3 regions of the Sinomonas flava genome follow, and region 3 is predicted to be linked to each of the others. Evidence: predicted binding sites of a transcription regulator. Region 3 holds the regulator's gene; each other region holds the start of a gene.
What was found. The regulator LexA, encoded in region 3, represses DNA repair genes until DNA is damaged. The targets are predictions, from matches to a motif close to TCGAACANNTGTTCGA.
Positions count from the first base shown of each region.

Region 1: a site for LexA is predicted at 3,287-3,302, ahead of ABD298_RS12260 (4-hydroxyphenylacetate 3-hydroxylase N-terminal domain-containing protein). Genes of this name have one in related genera too.
Region 2: a site for LexA is predicted at 3,745-3,760, ahead of ruvA (Holliday junction branch migration protein RuvA). Genes of this name have one in related genera too.

Region 1 is NZ_BAAAQW010000006.1:205,371-213,015, reverse strand. It holds gene ABD298_RS12270 (flavin reductase) at 1-125, opposite strand, end outside; gene ABD298_RS12265 (MmgE/PrpD family protein) at 175-1,602, opposite strand; gene ABD298_RS12260 (4-hydroxyphenylacetate 3-hydroxylase N-terminal domain-containing protein) at 1,640-3,133, opposite strand; gene ABD298_RS12255 (MFS transporter) at 3,384-4,751, shown strand; gene ABD298_RS12250 (NtaA/DmoA family FMN-dependent monooxygenase) at 4,913-6,247, shown strand; gene ABD298_RS12245 (LysR family transcriptional regulator) at 6,266-7,201, opposite strand; gene ABD298_RS12240 (FAD-binding oxidoreductase) at 7,281-7,645, shown strand, end outside.
Region 2 is NZ_BAAAQW010000003.1:96,687-104,331, reverse strand. It holds gene asnB (asparagine synthase (glutamine-hydrolyzing)) at 1-1,333, opposite strand, end outside; gene pdxT (pyridoxal 5'-phosphate synthase glutaminase subunit PdxT) at 1,445-2,134, shown strand; gene ABD298_RS03145 (YebC/PmpR family DNA-binding transcriptional regulator) at 2,137-2,892, shown strand; gene ruvC (crossover junction endodeoxyribonuclease RuvC) at 2,925-3,527, shown strand; gene ruvA (Holliday junction branch migration protein RuvA) at 3,788-4,429, shown strand; gene ruvB (Holliday junction branch migration DNA helicase RuvB) at 4,422-5,495, shown strand; gene yajC (preprotein translocase subunit YajC) at 5,619-6,053, shown strand; gene secD (protein translocase subunit SecD) at 6,150-7,645, shown strand, end outside.
Region 3 is NZ_BAAAQW010000013.1:46,179-53,823, forward strand. It holds gene priA (bifunctional 1-(5-phosphoribosyl)-5-((5-phosphoribosylamino)methylideneamino)imidazole-4-carboxamide isomerase/phosphoribosylanthranilate isomerase PriA) at 1-290, opposite strand, end outside; gene ABD298_RS17245 (hypothetical protein) at 334-492, opposite strand; gene hisH (imidazole glycerol phosphate synthase subunit HisH) at 493-1,209, opposite strand; gene hisB (imidazoleglycerol-phosphate dehydratase HisB) at 1,266-1,907, opposite strand; gene ABD298_RS17260 (histidinol-phosphate transaminase) at 2,011-3,111, opposite strand; gene ABD298_RS17265 (LysM peptidoglycan-binding domain-containing protein) at 3,224-3,667, opposite strand; gene lexA (transcriptional repressor LexA) at 4,001-4,708, shown strand; gene ABD298_RS17275 (ATP-dependent DNA helicase) at 4,734-6,791, opposite strand; gene hflX (GTPase HflX) at 6,784-7,645, opposite strand, start outside.

The DNA.
Region 1 (7,645 bases), on a different contig from region 3:
CCGTAGGGCTTGCCGTCGACCACGGTCGTGATGACCGTGACGCCAGAGGCGAAGTGCCCCACGACATTGCGGAACACAATGGGGTCGACGACCGGTCCGGCGGCGGTGATGGGCTGGGTGGTCATGGTGTCCTCCTTTGGACGGGAAGCTGGGTTGCTGGGAAGGGTGCCGCGCTCAGTCGAGTGCAAGCGAGTCGAGGAGAGGCCCGACGGATGCGGCGCCGGGCAGTTCTCGCGCGAGGGCCAGTGCCCTCCGTGCGCGGGATTGGCTCATGCCGGCGAAGTCCGCGTTGGCGAGGAACTTCGCCTCGACCTGCGCGTCCGTGAGCGGGGAGTGGTGGCGGTCGCCGAGAGGGGCCTCGACCCGCTCGCGGACCGTGCCGCCGTCGTGCAGGAGCACCTCGACCTCTGCGGTGAGGTACTCGCGCGGGGCGAGTGAGGGCACGATCTCAACGGCCTCAGCGGCCGCTGAGATCTCGGGGTCGGCCGCCGTGAGCAGGTGCTCGGGACGCACGGTCCCATGCACCAGCGCGGCCGCCGCGGTGAAGCGGAGGCTGAAGGCGGCATCGACCTCGGGGGTGCGGCCGGGATGCCAGGGGGCCCCGACGAAGCCTGCTGCTGTGCGGGGAGTGACATGCACACGGATCCTCGCGGCATCATCGAGCCGCACACCCCGGGCATGCAGGCGAGCGGCCGCGTCGAGGCTCGGGTGGCTGGCGCGGCACGAGCTGAAGGGCTTGATGACGCGGTCGGCGCAGAAGACCTCGCCGAGGCGTTCGAGCATGACCTCCGGCCGCGGCTCGGAGCAGAAGCGGTCGAGGAAGCCGAAGCGGCCTGCGAGCGGATCGTCCTCGCCGCGGTAGCCGATGCCGGCAAGCTCGACGGCGGTGATGCCGGCCTGCGCCGCGAACGCCATCGGCAGCCGGAACGCGGGCGCGTGGTCGAAGATCGGCGCGACGGACCCCCCGAGCTGCTGTACAGCGATGCCCCACGCGTCGACCAGGCCGTCCGTCCCGATGCCAGCGAGCCTGGCCGCGAGGGCGGTTGCGCCGATGCCGTTGACCGTGCCGGTGTTGTCCTGGCCGGAGTAGACGTCGAAACCGCTGCCCACCGCGAGGCGGGCCGTGATGTCGTCGGCGAGCACCAGAGCGTCGAGCAGGGCCGCACCGCCGGCCCCGCGCCGTTCCGCCTCGGCGAGGGCCACCGGGACGGTCGTGCCCGTGATGTGGGCTGCGACCTCCTCGCCGCCGGGGCCCTCGGCGCTCACGGGCTCGAAGTCGAAGGACCGTGTCAGCACGCTCCCGGCCCACGCCGCGGTGCGCGACGGGACGGCGGTGGAGGTGCCGAGAATGCGGGCCTCGGGCTGGCCTCCCCAGCCGCGGGCGAGGGCCAGGAGGCGGTCGCCTCTCGGGGCCCGGTGCCCCGCCAGGGCACACCCCAGCGCGTCGAGCAGCCGCACGACGGCGCGTTCCCGCGCCTCAGCGGGAATTCCCTCCGGCTGCGTGTCCATGACGTGCGCCGCCAGATGTGCGGTGAGCCGGGCGCGCGCGGCGACCCGGGCGCCGTCGTCCGTCACGCAGTGGTCGGCAGCGGTTGCGCTCATCCTCATCGCCTCCTTCGTGGATCCTGTGGCTTCGGCCTCAGGCGTTGCTCGCCGCGAGGTCGTCGAGCTCTTCGGCCGGTGCCGGTACCGGCGCGATGCCGGCCTCGGCGAACATCGCGGCGAAGGCGCCGGTCTCACCCTTGGCCTGGGCCTTCCGGTGGTCCAGCGCCCTGGCACGTGCCACCGAACCGAGGTAGAACCGCTCGTACAGCTCGATCCGGCTGCCGAGGGCAGATCCCGCGAAGTCCCAGGCGGTGCGGAAGATGCGGGCGCGTTCCTCAGGGGCGATTCCGTTCGCGCCGGGGAGGTACTTGTGGAGCAGCGGCCCCAGCCGGGGGTCTTCGAACGCGCTGGCCGTCGGGGTGGCGAGCAGGTTGTGGGAGCCCATGGACTTGATGATGTCGTTGACCCGGGCCATCCACACGGGCAGGACCGTGCGCAGCGACGAGATGTCGTCGTGGCAGAAGAAGGCGCCACCGCCCCAGTCCGAGGCGCGGTTCTCGGCATCCGCCACCACCGAACGGGCGATGCGGAGGTAGGAGTAGATCTCGCCCAGCATTGCGGCCGTGTCCGGCTTGGCCTCGGTGCCGGTGACCCGGGCCATCTGGGTGCAGAGATCGTAGGCGAACTCGAGTTTGACGGTGGCACGGATTGCCGTCTGCTGCTGGGTGTTGCCGGTGGCCGTCGCCGCGTTGATGGCGTTGTACACCCCCAGGTCTCCGTCGATGAAGACCCGCTCCCAGGGGACGAGGACGTCGTCGAAGATGATGACCGCGTCCTGCTCGTCGAACCGCGAGGAGAAGGGCCTGTCGACGACCTCCATGTCCACCCCGTAGTGGTCTCGGCAGACGGCGACGACGCCGGGGCTCGCCACCGGGATGGCGAAGGAGAGGGCGTACTCCTCGAAGCCCTTCTGGATCGGCGTCGCGGGGTAGACGTAGAGCTCATCGGCGATGGGGCCGAGCGTGGCGAGCATCTTGGCGCCCCGGACGACCAGGCCCTGCTCAGTGCGGTCGACGACGCGCAGCGTCAGCTCCTCGTTGATGCCCTGCAGTTCGCCGACGCTCTTGTCGATGGCCGCGTGCACGATCGTGTGGGTGAGGGCGAGGTCCTGCTCCTGCACGAGCCGCCAGTAGGCCTCCAGACGCTCGAAGTACACCGGGTCGCCGGAGCGGTCATAGATGTCCTTGCGGCTCGCATGCCCGGCCAGGACCACGTTCACGTAGTCAGGGGTGCGGCCCAGCATGCCGTTGGAGTACCGCGCGAGCCGGTCGAACGCCCGGTGCCGGCGGCCGATGTCCTCCGCGCTGCGCGGCCGCATCAGGGACACGTTGTGCTGCTGGCCGGTCTCGGGATCCACCATGAGGCAGTCGTCGGCGTACTTGTGCTGGTAGTCGAAGTACGCGGCCATTCCCGCGATGGAGCCCTGGAAAGCGAGGTGCGTCGAGACGTCGATGCGTGCGTTGCCCAGCCATACCTCTCGGCTGTCGACGAGCCCAGCTCGGTACTGGTCTCCCGTGCGTGCCACCATCGGTGACCTCCTTCTGTAGTGGCCGTGGGCCAGAAAATATAATCTTGACTCGAGATTACAAAGTAGAGGAGTCGCGGCGCAAGTGTTTCTGCGATCTGCCTCACATGCGGGGGTGTCGTCGCGCGCGCAGTGGGGGAGGGGTGGCGGCGGCCAAGGAAAATATTTTCTAGGCCGAAAATGTTCAAACCGTGTTCAGCGTATGCCATCCTGTGGTGAGGACCACATGACTCTCCCGCCGGAAGGCCCGCACATGACGCACGCAACGACGCGAGCTGGGAACCCCTCGGACTCGCTGAATACCAAAGACCTGCGCCGGATCCTCGCTTCGAGCGCGATCGGCTCGATCATCGAGTACTACGACTTCATCCTCTATGCCACTGCCGCATCCCTGATCTTCGACAAGGTCTTCTTCTCGAACCTGCCCCCGGGTGTCGCCCTCTTCGCCTCCTTCGGCACGCTGGCTGTCGGCTACATTGCCCGCCCGCTCGGCGGCGTCGTCTTCGGCCACTTCGGTGACCGGGTCAGCCGAAAGCGCATGCTCGTGGTCTCGATGCTCCTGATGGGCGTCGCGACGGTGGCGATCGGCCTCCTTCCGACCCAGTCCCAGATCGGCCTCGCCGCTCCGATCCTGCTCGTCATCCTCCGGGTGGTGCAGGGCATCTCCGTGGGCGGTGAATGGGGAGGCGCCACGCTCATGGCCCTCGAGCACGCGCCCGAGTCAAAGAGGGGCTTCGCCGCCGCCTTCGCCAACGCGGGCGGACCGGCGGGCGGACTCGTCGCAACGTTCGTCGTCTCCGGGGTCTCCGCGCTGACCGGCCCCGCCTTCCTCGACTGGGGCTGGCGCATCCCGTTCCTGCTCTCCGCCGTCCTCATCCTCATCGGCCTGCTCATCCGCCTCAAGGTGGCCGAATCGCCCGTCTTCCAGGCGCTGGACTCCGAGGCGGCGGATTCGCGGAAGCGGAAGAGTTTCCCGGTCGTCGTGGTGTTCCGCCGGCACTGGCGCCCGCTCGTGCTCACGCTCGTGGCATCCCTCGGCTTCTACACGATGCAGGGGTTCCTCACCTCGTGGGGCGTGTCTGTGGCCAACGCGGAGGGGGTCTCCCGGGAGGGCATCCTCAACGTCAAGGGCATCGCCGCCGTCGTGACCATCATCGGATGCTTCGCCGCCGCCCGGGCCAGCGACAGGCTGGGCCGCAGGGCGGTGCTTGCTGCCGGCGGGGTGCTCGGGATCCTCTGGGTCTACCCGGCGCTCGTCCTCCTCCACAACGGCACCCTGTGGGGCTTCTCGGTAGCCGTGATCGTCGGTAACGGGCTCGTCCAGGGCCTGCTCGCCGGGCCCATCGGCGCCTACATCTCCGAGCAGTTCCCGCCAGAGGTCCGCTACACCGGGTCGTCTCTGTCCTACCAAGCGGCATCGACCCTGGGGGCGGGCCTGACGCCGATGCTCGCGACCCTGCTCGTCATGGTCGACGGCAGCTTCGCCCTCGTCGGGGTCGCCTGGGCGCTGATCCTCGTCGCGGGCCTGGTCGCTGTCTTCTTCAGCCGAGAAGGGGCTCGGCTCGGAGCGGACGCCGCACCTCGTGCGGAGACGGGGAAACCGAGGGCCGCCGTTCGCTGAGCACGGCCGAGCCGCGTCTGCGGATCCAGGTTCCACCTGTCCCATAAAGCCTATTTCTTAGAACATTGAGCCCTAATTTCGATGCTTTACCAGATGAAGTTGGGGTCCCACGATGGAAGTACACCGCGGCGATGCAGCCGGGTGCCCTGAAAGGAACTCTCATGACCAACTCGCGCGGACACCACATGGTGCTCACCACCTTCATGCTGCCGGCGGGCTACCACAAGGACAGCTGGCGCATGCCCGGCAGCCGGGCGGACGAGCTCGGCACCTTCGACTTCGTCGCCGACCTCACGCGCATGGCCGAAGCCGCCAAGCTCGACGCGGTGTTCTTCGGCGACATCGCGCACGCCAACACTGTGATGCGCGGCGACATCAAGATGAACGGCTTCTACGAGCCGATGACGACGCTCGCAGCCCTCGCTGCCGTCACCAAGAACATCGGGCTCATCGGCACGATCTCAACCTCCTTCTACGAGCCCTACAACGTGGCGCGCCTGCTCGCCGGCCTCGATCACATGTCCGGCGGCCGCGCCGGCTGGAACATCGTCACGAGCTCCGACGGCTTCCAGAACTTCGGACTCACGGAAGCCCCGGACGGGCCTGCCCGCTACCGGCGCGCGACCGAATTCGTCGAGGTCGTGCAGAAGCTCTGGGACAGCTGGGAGGACGACGCCGTCATCAACGACCGCGAGTCGGGGTGGTATGCCGACACCTCGAAGATCCACCAGATCGACCATGTCGGCGAGTACTTCCGCGTCCAAGGTCCCCTGCCGGGCCCGCGCTCGCCTCAGGGGCGTCCGGTCCTCGTCCAGGCCGGGTCATCCGGCCCGGGAGTGGAGCTCGGGACCTCAGTGGCGGACGGCATCTACACTGCCCAGCCCCTCCTGCAGCCGTCCATCGAGTTCTACGCGGACTTCAAGGCCAAGGCCGCCGCGAAGGGCCGGGATCCGGAACTGATCAAGGTCATCCCGGGCATCCTCCCGATCATCGGCGACACCCAGGCCGAGGCGGACGAGCTCGCGGAGGAGCTGGCGCGCAACATCCACATGGAGAACGGCCGCCGGCAGCTCGGCGCGGACCTCAAGCTCGACCTCTCCTCCCTCGACCTCGACGAGGCGATCCCCGTCGAGTGGTTCACGGAGGATCCTGCGCGGGGCTCCCGCTACCACATCTACCGCCGCAAGAGCGTGGACCAGGGCATGACGCTGCGCGAGCTCATCGTGGACCTGGCCCGTTCGACCGGCCACCAGTGGATGGCCGGGACGCCGAGCGCCATCGCCGACCGGATGATCGAGTGGTTCGAGGCCCGGGCATGCGACGGGTTCAACCTCAACTCTCCCTTCAACCCCGGGGGCTTCGCACTGATCTGCGACAAGCTGGTGCCGGAGCTCGCGGAGCGCGGCTACTTCCGCCACGAGTACGAGGGCACCACCCTTCGCGAGAACCTCGGCCTCCCCTACCCGTCAGCCACGCGCGAGTCTGCCCTCGCCTGAGGGGCCACGGTGCGCCTCTCAGTCCCCGCCGACCTCGGTGAAGAGCTCGAGCGCCACGTCGATCCAGGCGCGTGCCCTGACCGAGGGACGTGTGCTGCGGGGGCTCGCGAGCGCGACCTGGACCGGCCGGGACAGCTCGGCCCGCGCGCGCAGCGGGAGGAGCCGCACGCCGAGCTCGGCGTACGGCGCCTCGAGCGCGGTCTGCTGGTACAGGACTGCGACGCCGCGCCCCACCGCGACGAGGGACCTCACCGTCGCGTAGGAGCGCGAGCGATGCCGCACCTGGGGGGCCACGCCGGCGTCGTGGAGGAGCTGCAGCACGCGGCTCCCCAGGGGAGGGGAGTCGAAGAGGACGAGCGGTTCGTGCGCGATGTCGGCGAGGCGCACGCCGTCCGCGTCGCCGAGAGGATGGTCGGCCGGGACGAGGACATGCGGGGCCGCGTCCGCCAGGGCGACCGTCGTCAGCGCGGGGTCCACGCCGGCGTCGTACACGAACGCGACGTCGAGCGCGCCGGCGAGCAGCCTCTCCTGCACGTCCTCGTGGAAGCCCTCCACGAAGTCCACTTCCACGCCCGGGCACTGGCGCGCGAAGTCGGTGAGCATCGCCGGGATGATGGTGGGTCCGAGCGTGATGTCGCAGCCCACGGTGAGCGGGCCGCGGAGCTGGGAGCGGTCCTCCCGGGACAGCGCCGCGATGGAGTCCGCGAGGCTCAGGAGCTCGCGGGCCATCCCGAGCACCTGGCGCCCCGTCGCCGTGAGGGCGACTCCCTTGGCGCGGCGCTTGACGAGAAGCTCGGTCCCCACCGCCCGTTCGAGTTCGCCGATCGACGTAGAGATGGCAGAGGGCGCCATGTGCAGCCGACGCGCTGCCTCCGCCAGTGTCCCCGACTCGGCGGCGAGGACGAAGTGCCATGCCTGCCGGAGGGTGAGCGCCGGCTGCTGCTCGGGGATCATGCGCCGAGCCTAGCCTGTCCCGCGCGGCCTCCCCGGGCCAGCCGATGACCACGCCTTGAGAAGAACGAAGGAAATGAACATGTCCGCAGATACCGCCACCTCCTCCCGCGACGAGTTCCTCCGCCGTGCGGCCGCTATCGTCGGCGCCGAGCATGTGGTCCGTCCCGACGCCGAGGACGGATACCTCGACCCGTACCCGCTCAATCCCGGCCGTTCGGCATGGCCCGGGGTCCGGCCCGCAGGCACCGAGGAAGTCCAGGCCCTCGTCCGGCTCGCTGGCGAGACCGGAACCCCGCTGTGGACGTTCTCCCGCGGGAAGAACTTGGGCTACGGCGGCCCGGAGCCGCGGGACCAGGGCATGGTCGCGCTCGACCTGTCCCGCATGAACCGCATCCTGGCCGTCGACGACAGGCTCGGCTATGCCGTCGTGGAACCGGGAGTCAC
Region 2 (7,645 bases), on a different contig from region 3:
AGCCCATGCTCACGGTCTTCTTGCCGCTGACCTTGCCCTGGAGGCGGAACCGGCCGAGCCGGTAGAAGATGTCGAGGCTCGACGCCGTCTCCTTGGCGAGCGTGGCGTAGTCGCCCTTGGCCTTGAGCTGCCGCAGGTAGGCGAAGTAGTAGGGGATGTAGCCGGCCATCATCTCGTCGGCGCCCTGGCCGTCGAGGAGCACGGTCACATGCTTGCTCGCCTCCTTCATCACGCAGTACTGCGCGTAGGGGCCCGAGGAGATGATGGGCTCCTCCATGGTGCGCACGAAGTCGACGAGGTCGGCGTCGAATCCTTCGGGGGTCGGCTTGATCTTGTGAGCCGCGATGTTGCCGCTGCAGACGTTGATGGCCGCATCGGCGTACTTCTCCTCGTCGTTGATGGCGTTCGGGAAGACCGCGCTGAAGGTGTTCTGCTTCGCACCGACGGCCTCGAGACCCTCGGCCTTCTCCTGCATGAGGCGGTTGATCGTCACCACGACGGCGGACGAGTCCAGGCCCCCCGAGAGGGCGCTGCCCACGGGGACCTCCGAGTTGAGGCGGATGCGGATCGCCTCGGTGAACCGGCGGCGGTACTCGTCGACGACCTCAGGCGTGTACGGCGTGCCGACCTTGGCGAGCTCCTCGAGCTCCTCGCGGAGCCGCGTGTACGAGGAGATGCGGAAGCGTCCGGTGCCGAGGTCGACCGTCATCATCTCGCCGGGCAGGAGCTTGTTGACCCCCTCGAAGAAGGTCTCCGCGGTGTCGTCGTGGATCCGGTACTGGAGGTACCGGTAGAGGATCCGCTCATTGGGCTTGGCCTCGATGAGGCCCGTGGCGAGGATGGGGCGGATCTCGGAGGCGAAGAGCAGCTGGGGATCGGACTCGGTGCCAGCGTTGGCCCAGTAGAGGGGCTTGATGCCGAAGTGGTCGCGGGCCAGGACGAGCTGGTTGCGGCGTCGGTCGAAGATGGCGAGGCCGAACATGCCGTTGAAGCGGTCGAACGCTTCCGTGCCCCACTGCTCATACGCCTGGAGCACGACTTCCGTGTCGGAGGCGGTGCGGAAGGTGCGGCCGAGCGCCTCGAGCTCGCCCCGCAGCTCCCGGTAGTTGTAGACCTCGCCGTTGTAGACGAGAACCGTGTCCTCGTCCGCGCTGACCATCGGTTCCTGGCCGTGGGCGATGTCGACGATGGCGAGCCGGCGGTGCGCCAGGCCTACCTTCCCGTCGGCGAAGTACCCCTCGCCGTCGGGCCCCCGGTGCAGGATGCAGGAGTTCATCTCCTTCAGGAGCGATTCGTCGAGCCCGGCGCCGAAGTATCCGGCGATTCCGCACATAGTGCTGTCCTCATCTGTTGTCCGTCGGGGTCTGGGGTCCATGCTACCGGCGGCCTGCGGACTCGGGGGGCGGGCCACCCGCGGTGACGGCGGGCTGACTAGACTGTCCCGGTGACTTCTCTCGTTCCGCCCCCTCCGTCCGAGCGCACCGGAAACGCGCCCCTTGTCGGCGTGCTCGCCCTCCAGGGCGACGTCCGCGAGCATCTCGCGGCACTGACGCACGTGGGCGCCCGCGCCGTGAAGGTCAGGCGGCCCGAAGAACTGGACGGTCTCGACGGGCTCGTGATCCCCGGCGGGGAGTCGACGACGATCGACAAGCTCGCCCGCGCCTTCGGTCTCGCCGACCCCCTGCGCGCCAGGATCCGGGAGGGCTTCCCGGTCTACGGCTCGTGCGCTGGGATGATCCTGCTCGCAGACGAGATCGCGGACCCCACGTCGGACCTGTCCGGGAAGCCGCAGGAGACCTTCGGCGGACTCGACATCACCGTCCGCCGCAATGCCTTCGGGCGCCAGCGCGAGTCGTTCGAGACGGACCTGGACTTCAAGGAGGTCGACCAGTCGGGGGGCCCGGTCCACGCCGTCTTCATCAGGGGACCCTGGGTCGAGCGGGTGGGGCCCGACGTCGAGGTGCTCGCCGAGGTGGATCCTGCGCACGCGTCGCACACGGCCGCGCTCGGGGGCAGGTCTAGAATTGTCGCAGTGCGTTCTGGACGGCTGCTCGCCACATCGTTCCATCCCGAGGTGACCGGCGAGACACGGATCCATGAACTTTTCATCCGCATGATCAGAGGAGAAGCGTAGGCATGTCCGGCCACTCCAAATGGGCGACCACCAAGCACAAGAAGGCGGTCATCGACGCCAAGCGTGCCAAGGCATTCGCCAAGTACATCAAGACCATCGAGGTTGCCGCGAGGCTTGGCGGCCCGGACCTCTCAGGCAACCCGAACCTCGAGCTCGCGGTCAGCAAGGCGAAGAAGAACTCGGTCCCGAACGACAACATCGACCGCGCCATCAAGCGCGGCGCCGGGCTGACCGGCGAGGCGATCGACTACACCGAGATCATGTACGAGGCCCGCGGCCCCCAGGGTTCCGCGCTCCTGATCGAGTGCCTCACCGAGAACCGGAACCGCGCCGCGGCCGACGTCCGCCTCGCGGTCACGCGCAACGGCGGCACCATGGCTGACCAGGGTTCCGTGAACTACCTCTTCAACCGCAAGGGCGTGGTGAGCCTGCCGAAGAACGGCCTCTCGGAAGACGACGTGCTCATGGCCGTCCTCGATGCGGGGGCGGAAGAGGTCAAGGACGGCGGCGAGAACTGGGTGGTCTACTCGGAGCCCGCTGACCTCCAGGCGATCCGCGATGCTCTCGCCGAGGCCGGCATCGAGTACGACACCGACGAGGCCGAGTTCGTGCCCTCGATGGAGGTCCAGCTCGACGCCGACGGCGCCCGGAAGTTCGTCCGCCTCGTCGACGCCCTCGAAGATCTCGACGATGTGCAGAACGTGTACACGAACGCTGACATGAGCGAGGACGTCATGGCGGAGCTCGAGAACGACTAGCTGTGGCCCCTTCTGATGGAGCCGCCGCTCCCGTGAGGCCCGGGTCTGCCCTGCGCGTGCTGGGCGTGGACCCGGGCCTCACGCGCTGCGGGATCGGGGTCGTCGACGTCGAGCGCGACCGCCGGGCGACGCTGGTCGGCGTCACCGTGGTCGGCACGACGGCCCATGAGCCGCTGGATGCGCGGCTGCTCGCCATTGCCGAGGCCGTGGAGGCCTGGCTCGACCGCTTCGAGCCCGAGGTGGTCGCCGTCGAGCGCGTGTTCTCGCAGATGAACGTGAGCACCGTGATGGGGGTTGCGCAGGCGTCCGGCATCGTGATCGCCGCAGCGGCGAAGCGTGGGATCCCCGTTGCGCTCCATACGCCGTCCGAGGTCAAGGCCGCCGTGACCGGGAGCGGGCGCGCCGACAAGGCCGCCGTGACCAGGATGGTGATGAAGATCCTGCGGCTCGAGACGGCTCCGCGCCCCGCCGACGCCGCAGACGCCCTCGCGCTGGCCCTGGCGCACGCGTGGCGGGGAAGCGCTCCAGGCTCGCCGTCGGCTGCCGGACGCACGACGGCGATGACGGCGACGGCGCTGACACCGGCGCAGAGGCTATGGCAGGAAGCCGAAGCGAAGGCGCGCCGCGGCGGCTGAGGCGAGGGGACTCCGGGTGGCGGACGGTGCGGGCCGAAGCGAAGGCGCGCCGCGGCAGCTGAGGCGAGGGGAATCCGGGTGGCGGACGGTGCGGGCCGAAGCGAAGGCGCGCCGCGGCGGCTGAGGCGAGGGGACTCCGGGCGGCGGACGGTGCGGGCCGAAGCGAAGGCGCGCCGCGGCAGATGAGGGGACCGGGCGCCGTCGGCCGCTAGAGTTCTCGTAGATATGTTCGGTTTGTGGGTGACAGGCAAGGAGTCCCGGTGATCAGCTTCCTCCGTGGTCCGGTGGCGCATGTGGGCCTGTCGTCAGGCGTGATCGATGTGAACGGGGCCGGCATGTCCTTCTGGGCCACGCCGCAGACCCTCGCGGGGCTCCGGGTGGGCGATGAAGCCGTCGTGCACACGTCGCTCGTGGTGCGCGAGGATTCGATGACGCTCTTCGGTTTCGCAGCGCCCGAGGAGCGCGAGGTCTTCGAGGTGCTCCTGGGTGTCTCCGGCGTCGGACCCCGCCTCGCGCTGGCGGTGCTGGCGGTGCACAGTCCCGAGGCAGTCCGGGTGGCAGCCCATTCCGAGGATGCGAAGGCGTTCACGAAGGTTCCCGGGATCGGCCCGAAGGTGGGCGCGCGGCTCGTGCTCGAGCTCAAGGGCAAACTCGTGCCGCTCGGCACCGGGGATGCGCCTGCGGCGGCCGCGGCCAGCGACGGCGCCGGGTGGAAGCCCCAGGTCATCGAGGCGATGTCGTCGCTGGGCTGGAGCGAAAAGGACGCGGCATCCAGCATCGACAAGGCGATGGCGGACCAGCCGGACGTGGCCGAGACGGGAAGCGTGCCGGAGATTCTCCGTGCGACCCTGCGCTGGCTGGGCCAGGGGACCCGGGGCGTGAAGGCGGGGTCGCGTGGCTGAGCCGTCGCTCGTCGCGAGCCAGGAGGAGCCCGAGGAACGCGTCATCGAGGCCGCGCTCCGGCCGAAGTTCCTCGATGAGTTCGTGGGGCAGGCGCGGGTGCGGCGCCAGCTCTCGCTGGTGCTCGAGGCCAGCCGGCTGCGCGGCCGCACTGCTGACCACGTGCTGCTCTCAGGGCCGCCGGGACTCGGGAAGACCACGCTCGCCATGATCATCGCGGGCGAGATGAACGCACCGCTACGCATCTCCTCCGGCCCGGCGATCCAGCACGCGGGGGACCTCGCGGCCATCCTCTCGTCCCTGTCGGAGGGCGAGGTCCTGTTCCTCGACGAGATCCACCGCATGTCCAGGCCTGCCGAGGAGATGCTGTACATGGCCATGGAGGACTTCCGCGTCGACATCGTGGTCGGCAAGGGAGCCGGCGCGACCGCGATCCCGCTCGACCTGCCGCCGTTCACGCTCGTGGGTGCGACGACGCGCGCGGGCCTCCTGCCCGGGCCCCTGCGGGACCGCTTCGGGTTCACGGGCCACCTCGAGTTCTACTCCGTCGAGGAGCTCGAGCTCGTGCTGCGGCGCTCGGCGGGGCTGCTGGACCTGAGGGTCACCTCAGCGGGGTTCACCGAGGTGGCCGGTCGGTCGCGGGGGACGCCGCGTATCGCGAACCGGCTGCTGCGCAGGGTGCGCGACTGGGCGCTCGTGCACCAGATCGACCAGATCGATGCGCGGGCTGCCGGTGCTGCCCTGGACATGTACGAGGTGGATGCGAAGGGGCTGGACCGCCTCGACAGGAACGTCCTGACGGCGCTCGCGACGAAGTTCGGCGGGGGCCCCGTCGGGCTCTCGACCCTTGCGATCGCGGTGGGTGAGGAGCCGGAGACTGTGGAGACCGTTGCCGAGCCATATCTCGTACGGGAGGGTCTGATGGGGCGCACGCCTCGCGGGCGCATCGCGACCCCGCTGGCCTACGAGCACCTCGGGCTCCCCGTGCCTGCGCCGGCTCCGTTCGCTGAGAGCGCAACCCTCTTCGGTCCGGGCTCGGATGAGCCCGATGAATCGTTGGAGGAGTGAGCGGCGCGCTGCGCGCGTGCGCTTAGACTGAATACACGCTCCCGCCTTGCCGGGGGCCGCTACGCTGTGCCCGGGCCCGCCCGGTGGCCGGTGTCCGCGCCGACGAAAAAGATTGGACCTTTCATGGACTTTATGACCATCCTCCTGCTGGCTGTCTTCGCTTTCTTCATCTTCACGATGTTCCGTCGGAACAAGAAGGCGCAGCAGCAGCAGGCGCAGATGCAGTCCAAGTTCGGCCCGGGCGTCGAGGTCATGACGAGCTTCGGCCTCTACGGCAGGATCATCTCCATCGACGAGGCCGAGAACAAGGTGGTTCTCGAGCTCAGCCCCGGCAACGAGGCCACGGTGCACCGCCAGGCGGTCACGAAGATCGTCGAGCCGGCCGCTCCGGCCGCCGACGCTTCGCTTTCCGGGGAGCCCGGCGCCGTGGCTCCTGCCGGCGGGACCCTTGGGCTCGACAAGCGTGAGGCCCCCGCGGCGGGCGCGCAGTCGCAGCTGAATGAGACCCCGGAAGAGACGATCAGGCGCCTCAACGACGAGGGCAAGAACGACAAGTAGTCCCTGACGCGCCGCCCGGCCCGCAATCCCGGGCGGCGCGGCGTCAGGCGCTCCAGGCGCTGATGGCGCGCACGCTCCCTCACCCGAAGGACCACCATGGCACGATCCCGCACGCGGCCGGGACTGAAGACACTCCTCTCGCTCGTCGTCCTCCTGCTGGCCCTCGCCGGCATCCTCGCCGGTGGCACTATCGCCGGCCAGGCCTCCTGGGCGCCGAAGCTCGCGCTCGACCTTGAGGGCGGCACCCAGATGATCCTCGCGCCGAAGGTCGCGGGCGGCTCCCAGATCAACCAGGAGCAGCTCAACCAGGCTGTCGAGATCATCCGCCAGCGCGTCGACGGCTCCGGCGTCTCCGAGGCGGAGATCAGCACCCAGTCGGGCCGCAACGTCGTCGTGAGCCTGCCGGGCACCCCGTCTGCTGAGACCCGCCAGCTCATCCAGGCCTCGGCCGACATGAACTTCCGTCCCGTCCTCGTGGCCGGCAACCCTGCCGCGGTGCCGGCGGACCAGCGCACTCCCGCGGACCAGCTCCCGAAGCCGACGGCCGCGCCGGCCAACGCGAGCGACACGAACTGGATCACCGCGGACGTCTACCAGCAGTTCGAGGCGCTCGACTGCACCGGGGCACTGCCGGAGACCACCCAGCGGTCTGATCCCTCCAAGCCGCTCGTCACGTGCGAGACCGCCGGGAGCGGCGCCGGCGCGGTGAAGTACATCCTCGGCCCCGTCGAGGTCCTCGGCACCGAGATCGCCGGTTCCTCGTTCCAGCTCCAGCAGGGCCGGCAGGGCGCCGTGACCAACGAGTGGGCTGTGAACATCCAGTTCAACGACTCCGGAACCGAGAAGTTCAAGGCCGTGACGCAGCGCCTCAACGGGTTCTACGTGGCGAACCAGAACGATCCGAAGGCGCAGTTCGCGATCGTGCTCGACGACAAGGTCATCTCGGCGCCGCGCTCCCTCGCCGTGATCACCGACGGTCGGCCGCAGATCACCGGCAACTTCACCGAGGCGACTGCCAAGACCCTCTCCGACCAGCTCCGCTACGGGGCGCTGCCGATCAGCTTCGAGATCCAGAGCGAAGAGCAGATCTCGGCCACCCTGGGCAGCCAGCAGCTCGAGATGGGCCTGCTGGCGGGCGGAATCGGCCTCCTCCTCGTCGTCATCTACTCCCTCTTCCAGTACCGGGCGCTCGGCTTCGTCACCATCGCCTCGCTCGTTGTCGCCGGGGTCCTGACTTACCTCGCGATCGCAATCCTCGGCTGGACGGAGAACTACCGGCTCTCCCTGGCCGGCGTCGCTGGCCTCATCGTCGCGATCGGCCAGACGGCGGACTCCTTCATCGTGTACTTCGAGCGCATCCGCGACGAACTCCGCGAGGGCCGCGGCCTGGTCTCCGCCGTCGAGAACGGCTGGAAGCGTGCCAAGCGGACCGTGCTCGCCTCCAAGGCCGTGAACCTCCTCGCCGCCGTGGTGCTCTACTTCGTGGCGGTGGGCAACGTACGCGGCTTCGCGTTCACGCTCGGCCTCACGGCAATCGCCGACCTCCTCGTCGTGTTCATGTTCACCCACCCGATGCTCCAGGTCCTCGCGCG
Region 3 (7,645 bases):
GCCGCGTCCAGGCTCGCGTCGTCGCGGAGGCCGCCGGACAGCTCGACCTTGAGCGACAGGCTGCTGACCACGTCCGCGATCAGGGCGCGGTTGTCGCCCCGTCCGAAGGCCGCGTCGAGGTCCACGAGGTGCACCCATTCCGCGCCGGCCTGCTGCCACGCCAGCGCCGCGTCGAGCGGCGAGCCGTAGCCGGTCTCGCTGCCCGCCTCTCCCTGCACGAGGCGTACGGCCTGGCCGTCCACGATGTCGACGGCGGGCAGGAGTTCGAGGATGGGCTCCCCAGCGCTCATGTGGTGTGTCTCCTGGAGGGAAGGGATGGGAACATTTCGGAGGTCATGCGGCCGGAAGGGTCAGCACGTAGGCCGCCACAAGGGCGGCCACGGCCAGCGCGCCGAAGGCGATCCACGTCCAGTTGGGAAGGCCCTGCTTGCGGAACGAGATCGCGCCTCCGACGAGCAGGCCGGCCAGGCCGAACAGCAGGACGGACCACATTCAGGCGGCGTCCTGGGCGGCGGAGGGAGTCGCCCGGCGCAGTGACTGGACCCAGTTGTGCAGGAGCCGCGCGCCCGCGTCTCCCGACTTCTCGGGGTGGAACTGGGTCGCGCAGAGGGGACCGTTCTCGACTGCCGCGATGAAGGGGGCGCCGTGCTCGCTCCACGTCACCAGCGGCGGGGCCATGCGCGGCTGGGCGACTTCGAACTCCCACTTCTGGACACCGTAGGAGTGCACGAAGTAGAAGCGCTCGTCCTCGACGCCGGCGAAGAGCTTCGACCCCTCGGGGACCGTGACGGTGTTCCAGCCCATGTGCGGGACGACGTCGGCGGGCAGCAGTTCGACGGTGCCCGGCCATTCTCCGAGGCCCTCGGCCTCGACACCGTGCTCGATCCCGCGCTCGAACATGATCTGGAGCCCGACGCAGATGGCCAGGACCGGGCGCCCGCCGGCGACGCGGCGGCCGATGATGCGCAGGCCGTCCACGGCCTTGAGCTCCTCCATCACGGTCGCGAACGCGCCGACGCCGGGCACCACGAGGCCGTCGGCGTTGAGCGCGTCCTCCGCCTTCGCGCTCAGCGTGACGGCGGCTCCGGCCCGTTCGAGTGCGCGCACGGCCGACCGGACGTTGCCCGAGCCGTAGTCGAGCACGACGACGGTGGGCCGCCCCTCGGGGTCCGTCGCAGGTCCGCCCGCGTTCCGCGGGTCCACGGCCACGCCTCCCGGGGCATCCGCCGGCGCCTCGGGAAGGGAGTCCGCTCCGGGTACGGTGCTCACAGGGCTCCCTTTGTCGACGGGATGGCGTCCCCGATGCGCGGGTCGGGCTCGACCGCGGCGCGGAGGGCACGGGCGAAGGCCTTGAACTGGGCCTCGACAATGTGGTGGGGGTCGCGGCCGGCGAGGACGGTCATGTGCAGGCAGATGCCGGCGTGCAGGGTGATCGCCTCGAACACGTGCCGCGTGAGCGATCCCGTGAAGTGGCCGCCGATCAGGTGGTACTCCTGCCCGGCAGGCTCGCCGCCGTGCACGAGGTAGGGGCGCCCGGAGACGTCGACGACGGCGTGCGCGAGGGCCTCGTCCAGCGGCACGCTCGCCTCGCCGAAGCGGCGGATGCCCGCCTTGGTGCCCAGCGCCTGCTTGAGGACCTCGCCGAGGGTGATCGCGATGTCCTCCACCGTGTGGTGGACATCGATGTGGGTGTCCCCCGTCGCCTTGACGGTCAGATCGATGAGCGAGTGCTTGGCCAGGGCCGTGAGCATGTGGTCGTAGAACGGGACGCTGCTGGAGATGTCCGAGCGGCCGGTGCCGTCCAGGTCGATCTCGACGAGGACCGACGACTCGCTCGTCGTGCGCTCCATCCGCGCGCGTCGCCCAGTCCGCTCCTGGAGGTCCGCGGTCTGCAGCTCGGTGCTCATGGATGTGTCCTTCGGGTGAGGGGGTGTGGTCTCTATTCTATTCGCCTCGCAGGACGCCCCGTGCCGGGGGCGCGGGGCGGCGCGCGGTCAGGGACCGCCGCGCTCAGTGCGCGAGCAGCTCCTCGAGCCGCGTGAGGAACGCGGTGGTCTCCGCTTCGGTCCCGGCGGTCACCCTCAGGCTCCCGGGGATTCCGACGTCGCGCACCAGCACACCGACCTCGAGAAGTCCGCGCCACACGGCCTGCGGGTCCTCGAAGCCCGTCACGAACACGAAGTTGGAGTCCGAGGCGGCGGGGGCGAGCCCGAGCCGGGTCAGCTCGCGGACGATCCTGTCGCGCTGGGCCTTGATGGCCTCGACCTCTGCCATCAGGGAGTCGCGGTGCCGGAGCGCTGCGAGCGCGGTGGCCTGGGTGACGGCCGAGAGGTGGTAGGGAAGCCGCACGAGGCGGAGGGCGTCGATCACCTCGGGCGCCGCCGCGAGGTAGCCGAGCCGGGCACCGGCGAGGGCGAAGGCCTTGCTCATGGTCCGCGTGACGACGAGCCGGGGGCGCCCGGGAAGGAGCGTGAGCGCCGTGGACGTCCCTGCCTGGGCGAACTCGGCGTACGCCTCGTCGACGATGACGATGCTCTGGCTCGCCTCCCCCGCCTCGTAGACGGCCTCGACGACATCGAGGCCGAGTGCCGTCCCGGTCGGGTTGTTCGGCGAGCAGAGGATGACGATGTTCGGCGCGTGCTCACGCACCTGGGCGGCTGCGGACTCGGGGCTCAGGCTGAAGTCGGCCGACCGCTCGCCCCGGAGGTACGCCGTCCCGGTGCCGCTCGCGAGCAGGGGGTACATGGAGTACGTGGGCGGGAAGCTCAGGACCGTGCGGCCGGGCCCGCCGAAGGCCTGCAGGAGCTGCTGCAGGACCTCGTTGGAGCCGTTCGCGGCCCAGAGCTGCTCTGCGGACAGCCCGTGGCCGAGGTACTCGGCGAGGGCCTCGCGCAGCTCGGTGAACTCCCTGTCGGGGTAGCGGTTGAGACCGCCGGCCACCGCGCGGACGGCCTCGACGATGGCCTCCTGCACGTCCGCGGGCACCCCATACGTGTTCTCGTTGACGTTGAGCTGGATGGGGACGTCAAGCTGCGGCGCACCGTAGGGGTGCTGTCCGCGGAGATCGTCGCGGAGGGGGAGGCTGTTGAGTCGTTCGAGCTGGTCGTCCACCGGTCCAGCCTACGCCAGCGGCACCGGCGCCCACATTCCGGGGGGCGCAGCCGAAGACCCCGCAACCGGCGCCGTGCAGCTCGCCGCGGAGAGGTTCGGCGGGCGGAGAGGTTCAGCGGGCGAGCGGAACAACGATCTGCTCGCCGGGGAGCACCCTGGTGCTCTCCAGGTCATTGAGCTGGCGGATCTGGCTGATCGTCACGCGCGGGTCCTGGTCGGGCACGCGGCCCTCGGCGATGCTCCACAGCGACTGGCCGGGCTGCACGGTCACCGTTTCGACGGCGCCGGGGCCGACCGCCTCCCCGCCCGCCTTCGCCGGCGCCATGAGCGCGGACCACGCGACGAGCACCGCCAGCGCCGCAGCGAACACCGGCAGGACGACGAGGACGAGCCTTCCCCTGCGGGTCAGGCGCAGCGGGGCCTGAGCGGCCCCGGACCGGAAGTCCGTGCCCGGCGCCGCCGCGCGGCAGTGGACCACCTTCAGCCGGCGGCGTGCCTCCTGCTTGGCCGGAAGGGGAGCCCCGTGCCCATTTCCGGCGAGGATCGCGAGTGCCATGATGCGCCTTCCCCTGCGCAGTCGCCGAACGACGTCGAGTGCGAACACATCGGCGGCACTCTGCGCAGTGTTTCGAAGAAACGTTCGAAGTGATGACTCTTTCTTAGCACCTGTCCACGATGCGTGTCCAGACACGGTCGAACACATGTTTGAAAGGCCTGTCCGACTGGCCTACGGTGGGGGTAGCACCGGGTTCCACGCCGAGCTGCCCGCCCCCGTCGACCATGACGACATCCTGCCGAGGGGGTACGACAGTTCTCGCAGGGAGGCCCCGGGGCATCGACGGACGGGATCCCGGAGCGCGTGGCGCCCCCGGTGGAGAGGCAGGACGGCATGGCATCACGGACCAGAGCAGCCAAAGGACTGACGGCGCGCCAGAAGAGGATCCTCGAGACGATCCAGCGCTCCGTGCAGCTCAAGGGCTACCCGCCGTCCATGCGCGAGATCGGGGACACGGTGGGCCTCGCAAGCCTCTCAAGCGTCACGCACCAGCTGATGCAGCTCGAGAAGCTCGGCTACCTGCGCCGCGATCCCAAGCGCCCCCGCGCCATGGAGGTCCTGATGCCGCTGACGCTGGATGAAGGCGAACTGAGCGTTCCGGCCGAGGAGGCCGCCGCACTGCGCGGCGCGACTGGGGTCCCGCTCGGGGACATGGCCAGCGCGGCCGACACGGCGCTCGTTCCGCTGGTCGGGCGCATCGCCGCTGGTGGCCCCATCCTTGCGGACCAGGCGGTCGAGGACGTCATGCCGCTCCCCCGGCAGCTGGTGGGCTACGGCGAGCTGTTCATGCTCAAGGTCAAGGGCGACTCCATGATCGACGCCGCCATCTGCGACGGGGACTGGGTGGTCGTGCGGCGGCAGAACGCGGCAGAGAACGGCGACATCGTGGCCGCGCTGCTCGACGACGAGGCGACGGTCAAGACCTTCCGCCAGCGCGACGGGCACACCTGGCTCCTGCCGCAGAACACCCGCTACGAGCCCATCCTCGGCGACCACGCCACCATCATGGGCAAGGTCGTCTCGGTCCTGCGCTCGGTGTGAGCCGGCCGTTGAGCCGGCGGCCCATTCAGCCGGCGGCGGCGAGCCGCCTGAGGGCGTCGGTCACGACCTTCCGGTCGGCCGTCCCCCACAGCGGCGGGAGCGCTCCGCGCAGGAACGCCCCGTAGCGCTCCGTCGCAAGCCTCGAGTCGAGGACGGCCACGACTCCGCGGTCCTCGGTCGAGCGGATGAGCCGCCCTGCGCCCTGCGCGAGGCGCACGGCCGCATGGGTCGCCGAGACGGCCATGAAGCCGTTCCCGCCTGCCTGGGCGACAGCGCGGGAGCGCGCCGTCGTGAGCGGATCGTCCGGCCGCGGGAACGGTATCCGGTCGATGACGACCAGACGGCACGAAGGGCCTGGGACATCCACGCCCTGCCACAGCGACATCGTCCCGAACAGGCAGGTGTCGGGTTCTGCGGCGAACTGCTTCACGAGGGCACTCATCGATGACTCGCCCTGGCAGAGGATCTCGACGTCGAGCCGGAGGCGCAGCTCGGCTGCGGCCTCCTCGGCGGCCCTCCGGGAGGAGAACAGGCACAGCGCCCCGCCCGAGGAGGCCCGCAGGAGTGTCTCGAGCTCGTCGACCGCCTCCGGGGAGAGTCCGCGTCCCGGTCGCGGGAGGTGCTTGGCGACGTAGAGCATCCCCTGCCTGGGGTAGTCGAAGGGGGATCCGACGTCGACTCCCGTCCACGAGGGCGCCCCTGCGCCCAGCAGCCCCAGTCCGCCCGCGGTCGGTTCGAACGCGGACCCGATCGCGAGGGTCGCGCTCGTCAGGACGACCGTGTGCCCGTCGAAGAGCCCCTCGCGGAGCCGGCCGCCCACGCCGAGCGGCGCGATGTGCAGCATGGCGGAGGCGTCGTCGTCGGCGGCTGCGTAGCCCGTCACGGGGTCCGGCGCGCCCGTGCGGGTCACCCACATGACCTCCCGGTTGGCCTCCGCCTCGAGGATCCGCTCGCAGACCTCGAGGACGGCGAGGAGGCGCGACCGGGCGATCTGGCGCCCTCCGTCCGCCGCCTGCCCGTCCCCGGGCTTCGAGTCCGACAGCGCCACGCGGCACGCGTCCCGCACGAGGGCGACATCCTGGGCCTGCTCCTCGTTCAGTCCGCGCGCGAGCAGGCCCGTCGGCGCGGAGGTGAGCGAGAGCTCAAGGGCGGTCGCGGCGGCCTGCAGGGAATCGACGGTGATCCCGCAGTGGCGGCGCGCGCTCGATGCCGCGGCCTGGATCATCTGGGCCGAGAGCTGGCCGCTCACCGCCCCCGTGACGCGGTCGGCGAGCTCGTGCGCCTCGTCGACCACCACGACGTCGTACTCCGGGAGCACGTTGAGGCCCTCGAATGCGTTGATCGCGAGGAGCGCATGGTTCGTCACGACGATGTCGGCCTCGGCGCCGCGCTGCCGCGCGAGCTCGCTGAAGCACTCGGCCGCGAACGGGCACTTCTGCGCCCCGAGGCACTCGAGCGCCGTGACGGAGACCTGCCGCCACGCCCGGTCGGTGACCCCGGGCACGAGGTCGTCGCGGTCCCCCGTCTCCGTCTCCTCGGCCCACTGGCGCAGGCGCGCCACCTCCCGTCCGAGCTGCGTCGTCGGGCCGGCTCCGGGATGCCCGACGGCGGCGTCCTCGCCCATGCTGAACAGCTGCCCCTCCGCGGCCTCGTCGGTCGGGAAGCCACCCTCCAGCTTGTGCCGGCACAGGTAGTTGGACCGGCCCTTGACGAGCGCGACGTCGACAGGCCGGTCGAGCTTGGGGGTGATGGCCGCAAGCAGGCGCGGGATGTCGCGCCCCACGATCTGGGCCTGGAGCGCAAGCGTCGCCGTCGCGACGACCGCGGGCCGGTCGCTGTGCTGGGCGTGCGCGATCAGCGGAACCAGATAGGCCAGGGACTTCCCCGTCCCGGTCCCCGCCTGTACGAGCAGGTGCTTCTGCTCCTCGATGGCAGTGGCAACCTGTCGGGCCATCTCGTGCTGCCCGTCGCGCTGCTGGCCGCCCATCGACGCGACGGCCGCGTCGAGGAGGGAGAGCGCCGTCTCCGCGGCCCCGGCGCTGCCCCGTCCCGCGCTGGCGTGCGCTACCGCCGCCTCAGTCATGGACCACGAAGGGCGCGAGTTCCGCCGCGAGCTCCTCGCGGACCACGACCTCGGCCCGGGTGCCCTCCTCCACATGCTCGAGGGAGCGGATCTCCGAGCTCGAGGTGTGCAGGCGGTTGAGGAGGTCACCGCGGCTGTACGGGACCAGGATGGTCAGCGTCACGCTCGGACGCGGGATGGCGTCGCTGATCGCCTCCTTGAGCTCGGCGATGCCCGCGCCGGTCCGCGCGGACACGACGACGTGGCGCGGCTCCCGCTGCCGGAGCCGCTCGAGGACGAACGGGTCGGCGGCGTCCGCCTTGTTCAGGACGATGATCTCCGGCACCTTGCGCGCGTCGACCTCCGCGAGGACCTGGCGGACCGCTGCGATCTGGCCCTCGGGGTCGGGGTGCGAGGCATCGACGACGTGGAGGATGAGGTCAGCGTCCGCCACCTCCTCGAGCGTGGACCGGAACGCCTCGACCAGCTGGGTCGGCAGCGACCGCACGAACCCGACGGTGTCCGCGAGCGTGTAGGGAAGCCCGTCCGGCGTCTCGGCCCGGCGCACGGTCGGGTCAAGGGTGGCGAAGAGGGCGTTCTCCACCAGCACCCCGGCGTCGGTGAGCCTGTTGAGCAGGGACGACTTGCCCGCGTTGGTGTAGCCCGCGATCGCCACCGAGGGAATCTCGTTGCGCTTGCGGTTCGCGCGCTTCGTCTCGCGGGCCGGCTTCATTCCGGCGATCTCCCGCCGCAGCTTGGCCATGCGGGTGCGGATGCGGCGCCGGTCCAGCTCGATCTTGGTCTCGCCGGGGCCACGCGAGCCGATGCCGCCGCCAGCGGCACCGACACGGCCACCGGCCTGCCGGGACATCGAC